DNA from 2 places in the Paenibacillus sp. GM2FR genome. Region 2 is predicted to be linked to the other one. Evidence: predicted binding sites of a transcription regulator. Region 2 holds the regulator's gene; the other holds the start of a gene.
The links. The regulator NrdR, encoded in region 2, represses ribonucleotide reductase genes. The targets are predictions, from matches to a motif close to AACACNATATATNGTGTT.
Positions count from the first base shown of each region.

Region 1: PAEVO_RS16075 (adenosylcobalamin-dependent ribonucleoside-diphosphate reductase) is a predicted target of NrdR. The motif match lies at 4,468-4,485, and genes of this name have one in related genera.

Region 1 covers NZ_MKZM01000008.1:3,537,113-3,544,667, forward strand. Annotated here, with positions in the region: gene PAEVO_RS16065 (GntR family transcriptional regulator) at 1-989, opposite strand, end outside; gene PAEVO_RS33865 (hypothetical protein) at 1,337-1,483, opposite strand; gene PAEVO_RS16075 (adenosylcobalamin-dependent ribonucleoside-diphosphate reductase) at 1,704-4,349, opposite strand; gene PAEVO_RS16085 (DEAD/DEAH box helicase) at 4,774-6,531, shown strand; gene PAEVO_RS16090 (YqhG family protein) at 6,533-7,495, shown strand.
Region 2 covers NZ_MKZM01000008.1:3,976,288-3,983,842, forward strand. Annotated here, with positions in the region: gene PAEVO_RS17975 (YbjQ family protein) at 417-728, shown strand; gene PAEVO_RS17980 (alpha/beta hydrolase) at 1,245-2,186, opposite strand; gene PAEVO_RS17985 (MerR family transcriptional regulator) at 2,725-3,174, opposite strand; gene PAEVO_RS17990 (aldo/keto reductase) at 3,349-4,200, shown strand; tRNA gene PAEVO_RS17995 (tRNA-Ala) at 4,501-4,573, opposite strand; gene nrdR (transcriptional regulator NrdR) at 4,750-5,223, opposite strand; gene PAEVO_RS18005 (alpha/beta-type small acid-soluble spore protein) at 5,372-5,599, shown strand; gene PAEVO_RS18010 (lytic transglycosylase domain-containing protein) at 5,668-6,234, opposite strand; gene coaE (dephospho-CoA kinase) at 6,231-6,830, opposite strand; gene PAEVO_RS18020 (MntP/YtaF family protein) at 6,840-7,555, opposite strand, start outside.

The DNA.
Region 1 (7,555 bases), 440 kb from region 2:
GTGCTGTATCCTTCGATGATGGAAGTCGGATCGTCAAAACTGATGATGGATATGTCCTCAGGCACCTTCAATCCAGCTTGACGCGCCATCTGATAGATTTTCACGCCAAGACTTCCATTTAGCGTAATGTAGGCCGTTGCCATTCGATTTTGAATATAGCGGTATAGGGGATGTGTTTGAGCTTGCACCAAACTTCCGATTTCAAAATCGGTTACGATGTGGGCAGGGTTAATGAGTGATCCCTTTTCCTTGAAGGCATTCATATATCCATCGATCCGCTCTTGAACAGTAACGGTTTGTATGGGCGAATCAGAGCAAATAGCGATATCACGATGCCCCAGCTCCCACAGGTAATTGACAGCCATGTTAACGCCAAGCCTACCGTCTGATGCTATATAATGAGTTTCCACCCCAGGAAGGTAACGGTCGATGAGAACGAACGGAAAACCCGCAAATTTCATGCTTAATATTTCCTCGTTGAATAATTCCTCGTCAACCGGGAAAATCAGTAAGCCTTCCACTCCGATTTTACTGCATGTCTGGATAGCCTCTTTTTCCTTATCTAGGTTGCCCTCTGATAAATAGATAACGCAGCGGTAATCGTTCTCATTTAGTGCTTGCTGAATGCCTTGTATAAGCCTAATGGTAAAGTAGTCATAAATGCTCGGCATAATTAGGCCTATCAACCGTGTCCGCGTTTCTCCGCTAGTTTTATGGATTGGCTTTACGGCACTTTTAGGAGGTGTCATCGGAATTTCATATTCAGGATCGCTTACAAAAGTCCCTTTTCCGGGCACCCTCGTTATGATTCTTTCGTTGACCAATCCGGAGAGGGCATTCACCACCGTAATCTTGCTTACTCCGAAACGCTCCATGAGTTCCTTTTCCGTAGGTATACGGTCACCGATTTTCAATACTTGCGATGTTATCAAGTCGCGTATATACTCTTGAACCATCTGATACAAAGGTATTCTTTCCGTTGGGTTCATCCGAATCACCACATTTCAATCAATATGTTCAATATATACATTACGAAAGACGCCATCGTTTTATTCCATTAGGATGGAAGATATGCGTCGTGCAGCTGGATGTGAATACCCATAGACTCTTTGATGGGGAGGGTGGATTTTCTTTTACCTGAGAAAATAGCCCGCCCTGAAAGGGACTTTTTGTATGATCAAAACGACAAATCCCAGTAAACGAGATTAACATCTCCCGGTTTTAATTTGCCCGTTAGCATAACAAAAAGCAGCCGACTGTTCTAACATCGACTGCCTTCTTGTCTTTGTAAGCTATCTTGCATGCCCCTGCACTACCATAAATTCCACATGTGCTTTTAGGTCTGAAAAGAAACCAAGGTAGCCGTGTTCGCAACTCCAATCATCGTTATGATCAATGTGTTCACCATTGCACCGAGCCAAATATTTCCTGTCAATTTGTACAGGCTTCGACTAATCATTGCCGCTGCAAATAACAAGACCATAAAGGGAAGTAAAACCATGGGATAAAGTCTCGTCTCTTGCCAGAATGAGTTACCCGTCATAATGCTATGTCATCCCCTATAAAGAACTCCATACTATCGGCATCGCTCTGCCGGAACCATAAAAAAAGAGATCCCCGCCTTCGCGGAAATCTCCAATGCATTTGAAATGATCATTCATTATTCATTATTTAATGTTTTCTAAACGAAGAGTTCAACTTCCTTACGAACACTTACTATACCCGCAGTTCCCGCACGTCTTGCACCCCTCGATGTTAATCAAGGATGCCCCGCCGCAGGATGGGCACAGATCCAGCGACATGGAGCCCCCGCCTGCGTGCGCGCCATGTCCGCCATATCCAGCAGCTGGCGTTGCCCCGGCTTCGCCTGCATCGACAGGCGCCATCGTGGCCGCGACCGGTGCCGGATCATGGTCATGATCCGCCTCGGCGTTGTTGGCCACATGCGTTTCGAGTGCCTTCGCCACGGCGTCGGCGATGGACTCGACGCGGTTCGCGCCGAAGCCGATCGCGCCGGTGCCGCCGATGCCCTTGAGGTGCTTGATCAGCAGCTCCACCTTATTGCCATGGTCCCCGTAACGGAGGAACAGGGAGCAAACGCGGCCCAAGGCTTCCGCCATCGCGAACACATCCGATCCGGCTTTGCCGACGTTCAGGAAGATTTCGCTTGGAATGCCGTCCAGATCGTTGATCGTAATGTACGCCATACCGAACGGCGTGTTCATTTTATAGGTCGCGCCGCGCAGCACTTGCGGGCGCTTCTTGTATTGTTTATCCAGCCCGCTCTTGCTCGGTGAGGCTGTCACGGCCATGCTTGCAGCCGCCGGCTCCACGCTCGCCGCATCCTCAGCCGCTTGCCCTGCCGCGCTTTGCTCAAGCGCTGTTTCCGCAGTAGAAGCTGTTGTCGCTTCGGCCGCTTTATCTTCTTTTCTCTCCGTTTGCAGCACCTGCACGTCGCGGCTGCCGTCGCGGTAGATCGTTACGCCTTTGCATCCCAGATCGAATGCCAGCTCGTACAGGCGCTTCGTATCTTCAACCGTGAAGTCCGCCGGACAGTTCGCCGTCTTCGAGATGGAGCTGTCCACCCAACGCTGAATCGCCGCTTGCACGCGGATATGATCCTCGGCGGAAAGACTCATCGCCGTGACGTAATAGTCCGGAAGCTCCTCACCCGGATGGCTGTCCAGCCAATCCTGGGCAATTGGGACGAACTGCTCGTCGAAGCCGAGACGGCTTTGACGGAAGTATTTGAAGGCGAAGTACGGCTCGATACCCGTCGACGTTCCGACCATCGTACCCGTGCTGCCTGTCGGTGCTTGGGTGATGACGGTTACGTTGCGTGCACCTTTGTTGCGTACCGCTTCAGCAACTTCTGGATATACCTCGGTCATATTTTTCATGAATCCGCTTTGCAGGTACAGTTCGGCATCGAATGCCTGGAACGAACCCTTCTCCTCGGCAATATCGGCGGATGCAAGATACGCTTCGCGCGCGATGAAGCCATACAGCTTATCCAGGAACTCCAGCGATTCCGGGCTGCCGTAACGGATGTTCAGCTTGATCATCAGCTCGGCCAGACCCATCGTTCCGAGACCCACGCGCCGCTCTTTCTTCTGATTTAATTCGTTTTCTTCAAAATGGTACGGCGTCCGGTCAATGACATTATCCAGGAACCGCACGGAGTAACGCGTCGTTGTCGCCAGCTCTTCCCAGGCAACGTCATGATTCGCTTCATCATAGAACTTCGACAGGTTCATCGCGGACAGGTTGCATACGCCCCAGCCCGGGAGTCCCTGCTCACCGCAAGGGTTCGTACAGATAATCGGGTTGAAATACCAGCTGTTGGACATCTGGTTGTAGTATTCCATGAAGACGACGCCCGGCTCTGCCGATTTCCACGCGGATTCGATAATGGTATGCCAGACCTCGCGTGCTTTTACCGTTTTATATGGAATGATACTGCGTCCAGCTTTCTTCCATTTATCCAGATCGCCGTCCCACAGCTCATCATAATCCGGATCGGTAGTATCCGGGAACACCAGCTCCCAGTCCAGATCTTCCTTTACGGCCTTCATGAAATCGTTGCTGACGCATACCGACAGGTTCGCATTCGTAACTTGTCCCATCGTCTGCTTTACCGTAATGAAATCCTCCACGTCCGGATGCCAATCGTTAATCATCAGCATGAGCGCACCCCGGCGGCTTCCGCCCTGCTCGATCAATCCCGTTGTATAACTGAACAATCCGCCCCACGATACCGCACCGCTTGAAGATCCGTTCACGCCTCTTACAATCGCGCGCCGAGGACGCAGGGAAGACAAGTTAATGCCGACACCGCCGCCGCGTGCCATAATCTCGGTCATCTCGGACAGGGTTTCCATGATACCGCCCCGGCTGTCCTTCGGTGAAGGAATCACGTAGCAGTTGAACAGCGTCAATTCATCGCTTGCACCCGCTCCGGCTGCAATCCGTCCGCCCGGCACCAGCTTCCAATCATCCAGAATCTCGCGGAACTTCCCGCGCCACTCTTCCTGCAGTTCCGGCGTTGCCTCAACCGATGACATGGCGGCCGCGAGTCGATCCCACATTTCTTCCGGCGTTTTCTCGATGGTTAACGTCAGCTTCTCCACATCCGATTCCACAAGCTCGCCCTTCCGTGTCTTCACCGTGACCTTGCGGCCTTCGCGCTTCACGATTTCGCCAACTTCCTTGGTCGGAAATTTAGGATCATCCTTCGTCAGAACGAGCACCACATCGCCTACCTTAGCGTTGTTGGTGTCGGCATCCTTCCAGGCATACCGGTCCAAAAAGATCTTCTCGCTTAAACCTTCCAGCCGCTGATTCTGCATCGTACTCAAGAGCAACTACCTCCTATATAAGATATAAAATTAAAAAGATTCCCCAGTATATGCGCTCACCAACAACATAACCTGTTATGTAGCCGGTCAAACATCAAAAACCACTATACACACCATATATAGTGCTGTTAATTCATTATACTACACTATATATAGGTTAACTATGCCGATATTGTGAAAATTAAGCCGACAAATCCAAGCTCCCGCTCGCAAGCTTCCGCTTTCTTCCTCTCGCTCTCTTTTTCGCCATTCCCTATGAAAAAAAAGGATGAAAATATCCAATTCCAGCAGCCGTGCGCCCTTCGGGTTATTCCACGCCCTTCCGAATCCGTGCAAGGTTATGAAGACTTCTTTTTTCGTCCATACTACATATACACCGTTGGCCCGGAATCTTTCACAACAGGAGGAGATCGACATGAACCATCAGCCATCTGCCGACTCAGGCATGATTTTCGACCCGCGCCTTCCCGTTCCACTGCAGATCGACCGTTCCTGGTTTGACGATCTCGCCGGTCGACTGGACAAGGGCGGACCTTGGGGTGACTATCGTCTGGCCCAGCTTGCCGTGGAGGGCGAGAAATCGCGTCTCGTTACAAGCTTTGAAGAACTGCAATGCCTCAAGCACCTTGGCGGCTTGTCCCCGCTCCCCCATCAGACCGATACCGCAAGACGCGTCTTGTTCGAGATGTCGGGCAGAGCGATTCTGGCCGATGAGGTGGGACTTGGGAAGACGATTGAAGCCGGCCTTATTTTAAAAGAATACATCGTGCGCGGCCTGGTATCCAAAGTGTTGATACTGGTTCCGGCTTCCCTTGTGCTGCAATGGGTTCGCGAGCTCAACTCCAAGTTCGGCATTCCCGCGATTGCGCAGAAAAAAGCGTACTCCTGGGGCAATGATATCGTTGTCGCCTCCATGGACACGGCCAAGCGCGATCCGCATCAGGAGATTCTGCTGAACGAGGAGTACGATATGCTCATCATCGATGAGGCGCATAAGCTCAAGAACAAGAAAACGTCCAATTATCAATTCATTCAAAAGCTGCGCAAAAAATACTGCCTCTTGCTGACGGCCACGCCGGTGCAGAACGATCTCAGCGAGCTCTTCAATCTGATCACCCTGCTGAAGCCGGGTCAGCTCGGAGGCCAAGGGCAGTTTGCCGCTAATTTTGTTGTCGATAAACGAAGACCCAAGAACCAGGATCAGCTCAAGGATGAGCTGTCCAAGGTCATGATCCGTAACCGCCGCGGCGAAGGCGAAGTGAAATTCACCAAGCGATCCGTCCGCAATGTAGGGCTTAGCCTCTCGCCCGAAGAACAGTCATTATACGACGGCGTCACGTCCTTCGTCAAAGATCAGTATCAGGCAGCAGGGGGAAATTTAAGCAGTATGCTGTCCCTCGTTACCCTCCAGCGTGAAGTGTGCAGCAGCCGCGATGCCGTCTTCGTGACTCTTGTTAATCTGTCCAAGAAGCTGCCGGAGGACTCGCCGCTGCGCGATAAAATCTGGGAGCTGGTCTATCTCATCAAGGCCATCAAAGCCAACACCAAGGCGGAAAAAGCCATTGAGCTGATCCAGCAAATGAACGAGAAGGTCATTGTATTTACGGAATACCGCGCCACGCAGGAATATTTGCTCAATTATTTCCGCGATCACGGACTGATCTCCGTACCGTACCGGGGCGGCATGAACCGCGGCAAGAAGGACTGGATGATGGACCTCTTCCGGGGCAAGGCGCAGGTCATGATTGCGACGGAAGCCGGGGGTGAAGGCATCAATCTGCAATTCTGCCACCATATGATCAACTTTGATCTGCCCTGGAATCCCATGCGGGTCGAGCAGCGGATCGGACGTGTGCATCGTCTCGGCCAGACCAATGACGTGAAGATCTACAACCTGTCCACGTCGGGAACCATTGAAGAGCATATCCTGAATCTGCTGCACGAGAAAATCAACATGTTCGAGATGGTCATCGGCGGACTGGACGTCATCCTGGAGCGGTTCGAGAAGAAGGAATCCATCGAGAAGAGCCTGTACAAAATCATGCTGGAGTCCGGCAACGATGATGAAATTCGCCAGCGCATCAGTACACTGGGTGACTCGATTCACCATATTAAACAGGATATCGAGCAAGGAAGCATCGTCGAAGAAAATCTGAGAGAGGAAGAGGCCTAATATGACCATGACGCCGCAGGAGGTGCAGCAGCACTTCATGGCCTATTTGGAAGCCACCGAATGCACCGTCATTGAAAAATCGCCTGAGCACGTCACCGTGAAACTGTCGCCGCAAGCTGACAAAATGCTCACCAACCGCCCGTATTACTGGGGCTTCGTGGAACGTACCGGCGCTCCCGCCGAAACGTTGTCGTTCAATTTCGTGTTTGATCCGGAAAAATACGACGAACGGCTGGCAAAGACCAAAGAAGCCGAAACCAAAGCGCAGCTCGCTGCGCCTGCGCAGGATCCGCTCCTGGCCCGCTTTTATGGGAATGCCCCGGTGCTGCCTATCCTTGGTCCCGGCCGCATTCAGCGGGAGAACATCGGCTACGGCAGCAGCCGGCTCGCACAGATCTGGAATGCTTCCCGGGAGGAAGGCAAATGCGTCTATCTGTTCCAGCAGCGCGAGACCGAGCCGCGTCCGCGAGCCCGTTCCACTCCGTATGAGCAGTGGCTGGGCGTCTGTTTCAAGGTGGAGTTCAGCTGTGATCTCAAGCGGGAGGAATTGTTTTTTCTCGGCATCTCACTATCCAGCCGTTCGATCGCCCAAGACTTCCCGGCGGTCCTGAATGGACGCGAACTGACGCCCCGCTTGCCGGAGAGCGTTCATGTCCGCCCGGCTGCGCTCACCTTGCAGCAGGCCGTAGATGCGCTGGAGAACCATCTCATCGACAAGCTAAGCAAGCTCGACTATGACTGGGCCACAAAAGCAAGAGAACGTCTTGAAGATGAACTGTTGGTCATCGACAGCTATTACGAGGACCTGCTCAAGGAGCAGGACGAAGAGAAAAAAGCGCTTATCGAGGAGCAATATAAGAACCGCCGGTCCGAAATGCAGTGGCAGTACGAGCCGAAAGTGAGCTTGTCCGTCATAACCTGCGGTCTATTTCATCTATGTTCGCCTGTGGGTGCGTCATCATGACGCCCCTCTACAAAAGCAGGCAAAAAAAGAACCATTCTCCCTTCTCCTGCCGCGACAGCT
Region 2 (7,555 bases):
TTGTGGGACGCTTTGCTTTTTATTGCCGGGTAAATTCTGCCCGGTCAAAGTTTCCGATATATTTATAGGTGGAATCGGTTGAGTCGGTCAAAACAATATGGATCGTGAACGCCTGTGAGCGTCTCCGTCAGCTGTCCGGCTGGCGCCTGACAACCATCCGTACCCGCTTATTACGTCCACTCGTGCAACCAATCCTCCTCTGTCGGCGTAATAAAAGGAAGACACACACGCTGGAAAAATGGGTCGTATTCTTCTAGTCATGCAATCATTGTCATCAGGCAACCTTCTCCACCAAGGCGATCAACATCCTGGGGGCGGTGTACCAACCTGGTTTCACGATTGGCAAGGGCCATTTTTTCGGAAGTTATTTTTACATGTATTCGCTATAAAAATCTATTTGAAAGAAGGAAGAACGCATGATTATTACAACGACATCCACCATTGAAGGTTACCCTGTTCAAAGGTATATCGGTATTGTGACCGGCGAAGTCATTATGGGTGCTAATGTAGTGAGGGACTTTCTGGCCTCCATTACCGATATTGTCGGCGGGCGCTCAGGGGCTTACGAAAACAAGCTGCAGGAAGCAAGGGATGCAGCGTTTGTCGAGATGGAAGATCGAGCCGTGCGCCTGGGGGCAAACGCCATTATAGCAGTGGACATCGACTATGAAGTTATTCGTGAGGGAATGCTGATGGTGGCCGTCAGCGGAACCGCAGTGGTGGTATAGCCGGTACAGTGTCAATTTTCCGTATATAAGTTCTTGTCGTTAAGTTATGACAAGAACTTATATACTTTGCCGTCTTTGGTATCTCAAATCTCTTATAAATAAAAAAATCCCATCATTCATAATTGATGGGATTTTTTTAGACCTTTAATTTTGAAACGTATTTATCAACGTATTGTTGATATTCATTTTTGTTGATTCCATTCCAATTACCGCATCCAGATTTCTGCGTGTCTCTGTGCAAATTGTTGGAAGGAGACAGGCGCCTTCCCAGTCACCCTCATTACAGTATCAGTACTTACATCCTCCGCTCCTTCCTTTCGAATTTTACGGTCGAATCTGAAAAAAAAGAAGACGGTACCTGGAGTTCCGTGCATGTCTCCAAAGGTGCCGTCTTCCACTTTGGGGCAAGAGAAACTTTAAGTCTTTCACTCTTAGTAGGAAAAGAATATATAGATAAGTTGAAATCCGAAAATGATGATACCTTCGGATCTACTAAAGGTGCTTGAACCGGGTTGATTATACCTGAATCCAAGCGTTAGCTAGTAGAAGTGCTCCCCGAGCAGCCGCGGTATCGGCCAAATCGTTTAACATCACGAAGTCATGGATGATGCCTTGGAAGCGAACAGCCGTTACTCTAACTCCGGCTTCCCGCAGTTTATTGGCATACGCTTCACCCTCGTCCCGCAATACATCGGCTTCGCCTGTAATTACCAGAGCTTCAGGAAGCCCAGCCAATTGCTCAGTTGTCGCTTGCAGAGGAGATGCGTAAATTTCTTTTCTTTGCTCCGGATCCGTTGTGTATTGATCCCAGAACCATTGCATCGCGTCGCGACGCAAAAAGTAACCTTCGGCGAATTGTATGTAGGAATCGTTGCCGAATGAAGCGTCCGTTACCGGGTAGAACAACAATTGTTTGTGAATCTTCGGCCCTTTTCGATCTTTGGCCATCAGCGTAATGGCTGCGCTCATGTTGCCTCCGACGCTATCACCGGCTACTACAATACGGTTGGTATCAAATCCGTATTTGCTCCCGTTCTCTGCCACCCAGTCGAGTGCCGCGTACACTTCTTCGATCGCTACCGGATAGCGATTCTCGGGAGATAAACTGTAATTTGTGAACACAACTGCAGATTGGGAGCCAACGGCCAATTCGCGGATCAGTCGATCATGCGTATGTGCGTTACCGAATACCCAGCCGGCTCCGTGTGTGTACAGAATAACCGGAAGCACGCTCGGTGCATTTTGCGGGCGGACAATGGTAAGAGACACACTACCCTTAGGGCCGCCGTTAATGGTCAATTCTTCTATTTCAACCGGCAATTTATTCACAGAGCCGGATTGGACTTGATCGACGACTTCGCGGCCTTTCACCGGGCCATGATCAAACAAATAGGGAGGGTTGGCTGTCGCCTCCGCAAATTGTTTAGCAGCTGTTTCGAGTACGACTTTATTTGTCATTTTAAAAACTCCTGTCTCTTCTTTGGATTTGTTAAATTAAATTTTGAAATATTTGTGAATATAACATTTGTTCCCGAGATTTGTCTTACTTTACCATAAAATAAGTGTCAACATCCATATTACCAGGTATTCACGGAAGGTGAATAGGCGTTTCAATTTTAAAATCACATTTAGATTTAGATAGCTAAAAAAGATTCATGTAACACACTTCCTTCAAATTAATTTAGAAATCTAATATTCCCATTGTATTTGCAAAGAACCCGGAAATGTAATTACGCACATATTTGTAACTTAATCAATGATTTGGGTAGTATTGGCAGATGTGAATTGAACAAATTGAGGAAAAAGGGGCCCTCCGCAAAAGGAGGTCCTAATACTTGCCGTTACAGACAGCACGGGGATGCGTATCATCAACCATAATACTGTCGTACCCGATAGTTCAATCTAGCGTGACGCGGCTCTTGTTCATTGCCAAGCCAATCAGGAGTTTAAAACCGAAGATTTTCTTCGATGCGGTTGATGTGCGGACGAATATCTCTCACGCCTTCCGAACCGAAGGCGAGTAAAATACGTCACCATGCATATGCTGAATTTTGTCCCAGTTGCCGGGATTGGTCGTGTCTGGAGCGCGGTGCTCCAAAATGGCCTGATATAGGACGGTTTTTTGTTCCAAATGGGCAATGTGCTGTTTGGCTTCTTCGAGCTTAACGAGCGCCGCTTCTTTATGCTCCATTATGAGAGTGTAGCGTTGCGGAATGGTCGAATCCCCTTCGAGGCAGAGGTCGACGTACGTTTTAATGACTTCAATCGGCATCCCGGATTGCTTGAGGCATTTGACGCCATGCAGCCAGTTGATCGATTCTTCGTCGAACATCCGAATGTTGTTTTGATTGCGCTGTACGCTTGGCACCAGGCCTTTATCCGTATAAAAGCGCACGGCGTGCTCGGTAAGTCCCGTAATCAGGGCGGCTTCTTTGACCGTATGCATGTGTAATCCTCCTTGGAAAATAAATTTTTGAAGACGGCTTGACTTCGTGTAACACGAAGGCAGTAGGCTTATTGTAATGCAAATCGACCGAAAGCGGAAGCCCCGCTGAGGTGCCCGATTCACGGGATTCGCGGCCGTTTGCCGTTTTACATTTGAACCATGGGAGGAATTACAATGCAAACTGTAACATTGAACAACGGAGTGAAAATGCCGATCATCGGCTTCGGAGTCTACCAAATTCCCGATGCTGAAGAATGCGAGAATGCAGTATATGAAGCGCTGATGGCCGGTTACCGCCTGATCGACACCGCCGCGGGTTATCTGAATGAGGAAGCGGTCGGACGCGCGATCAAGCGCAGCGGCGTACCGCGTGAAGAGCTGTTCATCACGACCAAGCTCTGGGTTCAGGATGCCGGCTACGAGAGTGCCAAGCTGGCGTTTGCCAAATCCTTGAGGAAGCTGCAGCTCGACTATCTCGATCTGTACCTTATTCACCAGCCGTTTGGCGATTACTACGGCGCTTGGCGTGCGATGGAAGACCTGTACCGCGAAAGCAAAATCAAAGCGATCGGTGTCAGCAACTTCCTGCCCGATCGACTTATGGACCTCATCGTGAATAACAAAATCGTGCCCGCCGTCAACCAGGTCGAAACGCACCCCTTCTACCAGCAAATCGAGAACACCGCTTTTATGAAAGAGCAGGGAGTGCAGCACCAATCGTGGGGGCCGCTCGCTGAAGGACGCAACAACATGTTTGGCAACGAAGTGCTGACCTCGATCGCGGAAAAATACAACAAGTCCGTCGCTCAGGTCGTGCTGCGCTGGCTTGTTCAACGTGAAGTCGTTGTCATTCCAAAATCAGTGAGAAAAGAGCGGATCGTCGAAAACTTCAACATTTTCGACTTTGCGTTGAACGCGGACGATATCGAACAAATTTCCACCCTCGATACGCGGAAAAGTCTTTTCTTATCGTACCGCGATCCGGAAGTCGCCAAGATGATGGGCAACTGGAAAGTCGATCTGTAAACCTTGATCGAACCGTAAACTCATCACGCGTTCATCCTCATCTATAAAGAAAGGACAGTGCGCCCCTGTCCTTTCTTTACTTGAATTGCAAATTGTTTGTCCTGGATAGGATCGGGTCGCGAAAATAAAACAAGCAGCGCCGGGAACCCCCACGCTGCTTGTTTTCATGATTTAAATTGATTACCCATCATTGTATTCAATTTCGTCCCCAATTCGCCCCCAAGACCTTTTCTGAAAAGAATTAACAAGTCATTAAAAAACAAAAAAACCCTTGATGTACCATCAAGGGTTTTCTTCATATGGAGCCTAGGGGGATCGAACCCCTGACCTCATCGCTGCCAGCGATGCGCTCTCCCAGCTGAGCTAAGGCCCCGTAAGCGACTTCTATATCATATAAAAAATCAGCAGGCATGTCAACATGTTTTTCACATTTTTTGATGACGTGCTGTATCCCTTTTACTTCTCTATATCATGTCACTTATCGATAATGAGGATGGGCGCCATGGGAGCACCGGAAGAGCACCTGGATCACGCGGAACCCCGGCGCTCTTACAGCTCCTGACCGTCCGTATCCTTGGACAGCAGGCTTTTCAGTTCCTTCATAAACATATTGATATCCTTGAACTGCCGGTACACGGATGCAAACCGGACGTAAGCCACTTCGTCGACTGGATATAACCGTTCCATCAGAAGCTCCCCGATCTGGCGGCTCTCCACCTCTGCTGCTGCGGTATTTCGCAGTGCCTTCTCAACATCCGATACGATCATATCCAGCTGGTCCACCGATACCGGACGCTTCTCGCATGCACGTATCAAACCGCGGAGTACCTTCTCCCGGCTGAATTCTTCGCGGCTTCCGTCCTTCTTCACGACGATCAGCGGCGTTTCCTCCACCATCTCAAAGGTTGTGAATCTCTTGCTGCACTGCTCGCATTCCCTGCGGCGGCGGATGGATTTATTCTCGTTGGCAGGCCTGGAATCAAGCACTTTCGTCCCGGCATAACTGCAATATGGACATTTCATAAAGTCAACTTCACTTCCTTCGTTTCAGCGTATTTTAGCCTTAATGGCGCTTAAGAAAAATTTACCAGCAAAACTTTTTTCTTTTATGTTATGAAAATGCGAAACCCGAGACATAATACTTTTACCAACCCAAGGAGGTGAACTTAACATGGCACAAAGCAACAACAACTCCAACAACCTGGTTGTTCCTCGCGCAAACGCTGCTCTTGAGCAATTGAAGTACGAGGTAGCTCAAGAACTTGGTATCTCCATTCCACAAGACGGATACCAAGGTAACATGACTTCCTACGAGAACGGTTCGATCGGGGGATACATCACAAAGCGTCTTGTAACCCTGGCCGAGCAACAATTGGCTGGTCAATTCTCCGGTCAATAATTGATTCTTCCTTAAAAAAGGAGTGTTGGACGGCTCGATGTAAGAGCCTGTCCAGCGCTCTTTTTTCGTTAAAAGCCGTCCTTATACACATCCGTATATTGATTATAATAATAAATCACGCGCTGTACATAGTGACGGGTTTCCCCGATGGGAATACTCTTCACATTCTCGTAGGTTCCATCCCACATGCCCTTGTTGATCCAATTCTTGACGTTCCCGGGGCCTGCATTATAGGCAGCGATGGCGGCAATCGGATTGCCGTCCATTTCCTTGTGCAGGTTCTGAATATACCAGGTGCCGAGCTGGATATTCGCATCCACTTCATTCTTCACGCTCAGCAGGTTCACCGACGGCAGCTTGGCCATTTCCATCGCCCAGTTCGCCGTATCCGGCATCAGCTGCATAATGCCCAGCGCGCCTTTCTTGGACTCCTTGCCCGGCTTGAAGTTCGTTTCTACTCGTATGATGGAAGCCACCAGGAATGGATCAACCTCATAATAAGCGGCATGCTTCCGAATTTCATCCTTATAATGAATCGGATACAGCAAGGTCATCCAGTTCGAGCTCAGAAACAGCAGCGCTACAAAAGAAACAAACAGCAGGAGCAGCACTCTTTTTTTACGGAGCCACTTCATAACCGAACCAACCTGCCCCACAGGTTGTCCACCTGCTGCTGTGTTTCGGCCAATGTTCCGCTGTTATCGATGAGGATATCCGCCAGACGCTTCTTCTCCTCGATATCCATCTGGCTGTTTAAACGCGCTTCTGCCGCTTCCCGGTTAAGATCATCGCGCACCATCAGGCGCTCAAGCTGCAGCTCTCGCGGCACATAAACGACAGCAATCTGGTCAAGATAAGAATACTGCTCCCTTGCCTCAAGCAGCAGCGGAATATCCGCTACCACGAGCCGGTCGGGATACTGCCGCTCATATGCTTCCGTCCGTTCCCGGATTTCCTGCCGGATCGCCGGGTGCGTGATCTCATTCAACACCGTTCTCTGCTCGGGATGATGGAAGATCATTTCCCCGAGTTTTTTTCGATTCAACGTACCGTCCTCAAACAGGATCGCTTGTCCAAAATGTTCGGTCACTTTACCCAGCACCGGATGACCCGGGAGCATGACTTCCCGGGCGATAAGATCCGCATCGACGAGAAGTGCTCCCTTCTTGGTCAACATAGAGGACACGGTGCTCTTGCCTGTTGCAATTCCTCCGGTTAAACCGATATTCATGACTTCACCTCATAACAGCTTCATTATACCCATGACGATTAACAAAAAAGCAGGCAAATAAGAGATAAAACGCATGCCGCCCTTGGATGCAAAGCGTAAACCAACCCTCATGCCCAGCACCAGGAATATCCCGCTAAACAAGGAAACGATAGCTGCCGTACCTAGCGGTGAGAAGCCCAGCATGGCAGCGCCAAGTCCTGCTCCGAACGCATCGAGCGATAACGCGATCCCGAGCCACATCGCCTCCCACGGGGAGATGCTGCCGGAGTCGTCCAGATCCGCTTTTGATGGACTGCGGAGAATTTGAATGACAATGCCGATCTTTGGAATCTCAAGAGAGAATACCGCCCGCTGAACATGCTCTTGACCTGCCGTGTTAACCTCACGTCGTGATTTCACTTGATAGTCAGCCGCCTTCGTTTCCATAAGGGACTGGGAAATATCCCTATTAGAAACCGGCTGCACATCAGACTCGTTTTTTCTGCGAACTTGCTGATATAGAGACCATAAGCCCAGCAGAATCAAAATGGCGGCTCCGATCACGGACGCCACAGATGGGGATAAGAACCGCTGCAACAGCGCGCCTGCCTGCATGGAGGCGCCGAGCACCAAGCCGGAACATAGCGAGATGATCAATACAGACAGCAGCGGTATCCTTGTTTTGCGCAGACCGTATGTAACCCCCGCGCCAAATCCGTCCAGGCTTAACGCCATGGCCAGCAGCG